DNA from 3 places in the Shewanella sp. SR43-8 genome. Region 2 is predicted to be linked to each of the others. Evidence: predicted binding sites of a transcription regulator. Region 2 holds the regulator's gene; each other region holds the start of a gene.
The links. The regulator MetJ, encoded in region 2, represses methionine synthesis genes. The targets are predictions, from matches to a motif close to TAGACGTCTAGACGTCTA.
Positions count from the first base shown of each region.

Region 1: the regulator MetJ is predicted to act here: its motif matches at 990-1,007, upstream of metH (methionine synthase).
Region 3: the regulator MetJ is predicted to act here: its motif matches at 969-986, upstream of metK (methionine adenosyltransferase).

Region 1 covers NZ_JACJDX010000005.1:293,890-296,173, forward strand. Annotated here, with positions in the region: gene metH (methionine synthase) at 1-789, opposite strand, end outside; gene H5114_RS08660 (histidine phosphatase family protein) at 1,210-1,923, shown strand; cobalamin riboswitch at 2,045-2,181, shown strand; gene H5114_RS08665 (ABC transporter ATP-binding protein) at 2,260-2,284, shown strand, end outside.
Region 2 covers NZ_JACJDX010000003.1:297,178-299,461, forward strand. Annotated here, with positions in the region: gene metB (cystathionine gamma-synthase) at 1-997, opposite strand, end outside; gene metJ (met regulon transcriptional regulator MetJ) at 1,205-1,519, shown strand; gene H5114_RS05545 (sulfite exporter TauE/SafE family protein) at 1,714-2,284, shown strand, end outside.
Region 3 covers NZ_JACJDX010000003.1:34,084-36,367, reverse strand. Annotated here, with positions in the region: gene metK (methionine adenosyltransferase) at 1-938, opposite strand, end outside; gene tkt (transketolase) at 1,479-2,284, shown strand, end outside.

The DNA.
Region 1 (2,284 bases), on a different contig from region 2:
AACGTACGGGCGCAGCTCTTTAGGACCAAGGGCGCAGTTAAGGCCAATCGATAACGGCTTGATATGGCGTAAAGAGTTATAAAAGGCTTCTGTGGTTTGCCCTGTTAAGGTTCGGCCTGAGGCGTCGGTAATGGTGCCTGAGATCATAACAGGTAGGCGATCGCCGAGTTGATCGAATACTTTTTCAATCGCGAACAGGGCGGCTTTGGCGTTTAAGGTATCAAAAATGGTTTCAACCATAATGATATCGGCGCCGCCTTCAATTAAGGCGCTGGTGGATTCGACATAAGCGTCGACTAATTGGTCGAAACTGACATTACGAAACCCAGGGTCGTTAACGTCTGGACTGATAGAGCAGGTGCGGTTAGTTGGGCCTAATACGCCAGCAACATAACGTGGCAAACCTGTTTGCGCAGCCACTTCGTCGGCTGCTTGGCGGGCAATTTGGGCTCCGGCTAGGTTAATTTCGGCGGCCAGAGACTGCATATCGTAATCGGCCATGGCGATGGTGGTGGCATTAAAGGTGTTGGTTTCAATAATGTCGGCACCGTTTAACAGGTACTGGGTATGAATATCTTTAATAATTTGCGCTTGGCTGAGTACTAATAAGTCATTGTTGCCTTTAACATCGCAATGCCAATCTTTAAAACGCTCGCCACGATAATCTTCTTCTTCCAACTTATAGTCTTGGATCATGGTGCCCATGGCGCCATCTAAAATCACAATACGCTGCGCTAACAATGCATTAAGTTGTTCAAGTGTTTGACTGTAAGAAGTCGATTTCGCCATAACAGTTACCTTTTTATCACTATGTTGCTTGATACCTTAATTGAGATAAGCATACCCTTATTTTTACCAGAGTAGGGCGATAACATCATTGTTTATTACAGCTACTACAGGCAATTTTTGGTTGCTACTGTAGATCAGAGCTATTGCTCATAATGATGACCTTTTATATGCTGACCTGTTAAGATAGTATTTTGGACATATAAACGTATAGACGTCCATAGTACGCGAATTTTTACCGCTAGAGCAAGGCTGATTTAAGCTCAATGAGGCGCAATTTGATTTAATTTGATTTACTCGATAGTTGGATAAGTAAGTTAACATCAGAATAGTTAATTAAATTGAGGGGGCATTTGCTCTGTGTTAGCAGTGCAAGGCACTGTTTGATAAATGTTTATGACTCTCTAACTGAGGTTTATGTCAATGAAGCGAGCCAAGATAATATTAATGCGCCATGGTGAGTGTGAAGGTGGAGGGATATTCCGCGGCCGCACCGATGTGAAGCTTACCGATATTGGTATGACGCAAATGCAGCAAGCTTTTATCGAGCAGCAATATCCGATTAGTCATGTATTTAGTTCGCCGTTGTTGCGTTGTCAGTTATTTAGCCAAGCTTTAGCACAGCAACTATCGTTACCGTTAACCACTTTATCTTCACTACAAGAAATTGATTTTGGTGTCTGGGATGGGCAATCATTTGATGCTATTTATCAGCAAAACCCACAACAATTTGATGCTTATTGGGATAACCCTTGGCTGGCACAAAATACACCAGACAAGGCTGAGTCGGTAACCGATTTTGCCGCACGAGTGGAAGCTGGCTTAATGACGGTCGTTGATGCTCTGTGGAGCTCTTTTGCGCAGACAGATAGTGCTCAACAAAAGCCTAATGGTGACGATTGTCCCCATGCGTTAGTGGTGACTCATGGTGGCGTAATGCGCTGTTTAGTGGGATATGTACTCAATACTGGCCAATGTAGCGGATTATTCGCTAACCTAGCGATCCCCTATGCTGCTATTATGGTGCTCGATGTGTATTGGCCTGACGATGTTGATAATATTGATCGTTTTCAACCGCCAATGATGGATACTAAAGCCGCTAAAGTGAGTTTTACCTTACATTGGCCTAAGACTTGAGAACAACCAGAGTCGTGTTATAGCGTTACTGTCATCGTCGTTATAGTCTCAATATCATGGTGTTAAAATGACTAGCTTAATATTTATTGTATTAACATCATGTCGTTAAGATGATTATCTTCAACACGATAGTTTAAAAAGTAGTGCCTTTCAAGGTATTGGGAATTGGGATAAGCCCAAACTGTACCCGCAACTGTAAATGGATCAATTAAGTATTGGTGCATAAGTCAGATACCAGCTTTGAATCGCCTCATTATCCATACCTAAGCGGGTGACTTAGGGGAGTGATTAAATCGATGTATGTGTTAATTAATTGGACATGGCGAGGTTACTTGCATGTCTGAGTCTGTATTAGATGTAA
Region 2 (2,284 bases):
AACTTTCCACTCCGCCTAAACTTTCAGCAATACTAAACAAAGATAATGCCTGTAAAAAGGCCACCACTTCAGCTTCACCACCGGTTAATTCAAAACTTAACATAGCGCCAAAACCTTGTTGTTGTTTTGCGGCAATTTCGTGACCCGGATGGTCTTTTAGCCCTGGATAATACACCTTGGCAACCACATCACTGGCATTGAGTAATTCTACAATTTTTTGCGCATTACGTTGATGCTCACGAATGCGGACTGCCAGCGTTCTTAAGCCACGTAAGGTTAAATAGCTATCAAAAGCAGAACCGGTTAATCCAAGGGTGTTTGACCACCAATGTAATAATTCACCCACTTCAGCATCTTTAGCCACCACAGCGCCACCGACCACATCACTGTGACCATTAATGTATTTGGTGGTTGAGTGAATAACGATATCGGCCCCCAACAATAAAGGTTGTTGTAATATTGGCGACAAAAAAGTGTTATCAACCGTCACTAACGCGCCAACCTCATGGCAAGCGATACTGATCGCATTAATATCGACTACCCGCAGTAATGGATTTGATGGCGTTTCTAACCAGACCATTTTGGGATTTTGCGCTATCGCGTTGCCCAGCGCTTGCGCATCAGTTTGATCAACAACCAATAACTTAAATTGACCTTTTTTGGCCAGGTTAGTAAATAAACGGTAACTGCCACCATAACAATCGTGCGGCACAACCAATAAATCATCTGGGCCCAACAAACTGGTCACTAAGGTAATGGCCGCCATGCCGGTACATGTCACCACACCAGTTACACCTTGCTCAAGTTTTGCAATCGCCTCACCTAATATACAACGCGTCGGATTACCTGAACGGCTGTAGTCAAACTCGCGAGGATTAGTATGGCCATCAAATGAATAATTGGTCGATAAATAAATCGGCGGCACGATAGCACCATGTTGTGTGTCTGTTTCTATACCCTGGCGAACGGCCAAAGTGGCACTTTGATACTGAGTCATAATTGATTCCTAAAAAGTCACAAACACACAATAGATGTCTAGACGTCCAAATTTACCGAAGAGTTCTCCCCGAGTCAACCAAAATAGCCGTTTAGACGTCTAAACATCGAGAAATCTATTTGCATCGGGATTAAATAGTAGCAATAATTTGACTAGAGATTGTAACGGTTTAAAATCTGCAGCGTATTTATCGTTAAGGGTAAGTTAATGACTGAATGGAATGGCGAATATATCAGCCCATATGCCGAACACGGCAAAAAAAATGAACAAGTAAAAAAAATTACGGTTTCTATCCCTTTAAAAGTATTAAAAGTACTGACAGATGAGCGGACGCGTCGCCAGATAAATAATCTGCGCCATGCAACTAACAGTGAACTGTTATGCGAAGCATTTTTGCACGCGTACACAGGTCAACCATTACCTTATGACGGTGATTTATCAAAAGATCAGCCTGATAGCATTCCAAGTGAAGCGAAAAAGTTAATGGATGATATGGGTATCGAATGGGAAGAGCTCGAATAACCTACAGGTTAATGAATCCCTCACCGACTTTAAAACTGCCCATTGATACCAATCCTTATTGAAGTTTGCTCTTTTAGCGAAAATGATTAGCGTGGTATTCGAGGCAGTCTTTTAAAGGCAAAGTTGCTGTACGCCTAAAATAGATCCAATTTCAATGTGGATTGCTATAAGCAGTAATATTTTAAAGAGAAATTATGATGTCATTTATCGATCCAACCACTTTGATACTGGCATCAATTATTGTATTTTTTGGCGCGCTAACCCAAAGCTTAATTGGCTTTGGGTTAGCCGTTGTAGCAAGCCCACTACTGTATATTGTTAATCCTCAATTAGTTCCTGTTCCTATTATTGCCATGGGTTTTGCAATCTCTGCAATGACCTTGTTTAGAGAGCGCGGCCACCTGCAGTTTAATGGATTACAATATGCCTTACTGGGACGTGTTCCAGGAGGATTTTTAGGTGCAGGGTTATTACTGTTTGCACCACAAGCCATACTAGGCTTGGTGATTGCAGCAATCGTGTTTATTGCCGTTATCCTAAGCGTCTTTCGCTTTACCGCACCAATCAATCGCATCAGTTTATTTATCGCTGGGGTATTTTCGGGCATATTTGGCAATATCGCTGCGATCGGCGGCCCACCAATGGCCATTTTACTTGCCGGTCAAGATGCCAGTCAATTTAGGGCGGCGCTATCAGCCTTTTTTGTCTTTAGCTCATTAATCGCATTGGCTATTTTAGCCGTTGTCGGCTTAGTTGAAGTAAAAC
Region 3 (2,284 bases), 260 kb from region 2:
ATACTGATAGATGTTGGCTCTGCAACACCAATAGCATAAGACACTTGTAGCTCACAGCGATCAGCAAGACCTGCAGCAACAATATTCTTAGCCACATAACGTGCAGCATAAGCTGCGCTACGGTCTACTTTCGATGGGTCTTTACCAGAGAATGCACCGCCACCATGGCGCGCCATTCCGCCGTAAGTATCAACGATAATCTTACGTCCTGTTAAACCACAATCACCAACAGGTCCGCCAATAACAAAGCGACCAGTAGGGTTGATAAAGTATTTAGTGTCTTTGTTTAACCATTGTGCAGGTAATACAGGCTTGATGATGGTTTCCATTACGGCTTCAATCAAATCTGCTTGTGTTACGTCTTCACGATGTTGAGTTGACAATACAATCGCATCGATACCGATGATTTTGCCATCGTCATATGCAAAGGTTACTTGGCTTTTTGCATCTGGACGCAACCAAGGTAAAGTGCCGTCTTTACGCACTTCTGACTGACGCTTAACTAGCTTATGAGCGTAAGTGATAGGTGCAGGCATTAATACGTCGGTTTCATTGCTGGCATAGCCAAACATTAAGCCCTGATCGCCAGCGCCTTGTTCAGCAGGATCTGAGCGGTCAACGCCTTGATTGATGTCTGGTGACTGTTTGCCTATGGCATTAAGTACCGCACATGAATCAGCATCAAAACCCATATCTGAATTGGTGTAACCGATTTCGCGGACGGTTTTACGGGTAATTTCTTCAATGTCTACCCAAGCAGAAGTGGTGACTTCACCGCCCACTAATACCATACCGGTTTTAACATACGTTTCGCACGCAACACGAGCCTTTGGATCTTGCTCAAGTATTGCGTCTAATACCGCATCAGAAATCTGATCGGCGATTTTATCTGGATGACCTTCTGAGACCGACTCAGAGGTAAACAAGTGCTTTGCCATAATAGGAAAATCTCGTTGGTTGCATTTGAATATACGTCTAGACGTCTATTTTAGTCGAAATCTAATTTGATAACACCCCTTAATACGAATTTAAGCAGATAATTGTGCAGTAGTGCATGAATATTTTTTACTCTCTATGAGTGTGTTTAGCTAATGGGTTAATTAAACTGCTGATTAAATTAAGTTTTAATCATTTTTGTTGGTCTGCTTTAAACACTTTAGTGCCATTAATTGAACAATATTGAGGATGATTATGAGGTGTTAAGTGTTGAGACAATTTGACGTTTTACTTACCCAGCGCTGTTTTCTAAGCTGACTGTCAATAAATAATTACTCAGTATGTAGATGTTCATTACGGGGCTTTTTGCATGTTATCTACCCAATAAACATCAGCGGCAAGACGACCTTAATAGGTAAAAGTGAGCTTATTACTGACTAAAAATGTAATGAGAGAAATTTTAATTTGCGTCACATCGCCTTGTAGGGGAAAATATGGCTTCACAATTGCCCGCTAGACCTTACAAACAAGCAGGAGAGAGCATGTCATCTCGTAAAGTACTCGCTAACGCTATTCGCGCCTTAAGTATGGATGCGGTTCAAAAAGCCAATTCTGGTCATCCAGGTGCCCCAATGGGTATGGCTGATATCGCCGAAGTGCTATGGAATGATTTTCTAAAGCACAATCCAACTAATCCTAACTGGGTCGATCGCGATCGTTTTGTTCTGTCAAACGGTCATGGCTCTATGCTTATCTACTCTTTATTGCATTTATCAGGCTATGAGTTGCCGATTGAAGAGTTAAAGCAATTCCGTCAATTACATTCAAAAACACCTGGTCATCCTGAGTATGGTTATACTCCAGGTGTTGAAACCACCACCGGTCCTTTAGGCGCAGGTTTGAGCAATGCTGTTGGTATGGCGATTGCCGAAAAAACCTTAGCGGCTCAGTTTAACCGTCCTGGTCACGATATTGTTGATCATTTTACCTACTGTTTCTTAGGTGATGGCTGTTTAATGGAAGGTATTTCTCACGAAGCCAGTTCATTAGCCGGCACATTAGGCCTAGGTAAGTTAGTGGCATTTTGGGATGACAACGGTATTTCTATCGATGGTCATGTTGAAGGTTGGTTCACTGATGATACGCCTAAGCGCTTTGAAGCCTATGGCTGGCATGTTATTGCTGATGTTGATGGTCATAATCCTGATGCCATCCGTGCAGCAATTGAACAAGCTAAATCTGTCACCGATAAGCCATCGATGATTTGCTGTAAAACCATTATTGGTTTTGGTTCTCCGAACAAATCGGGCAGCCATGATTGTCATGGTGCACCATTAGGTGATGCTGA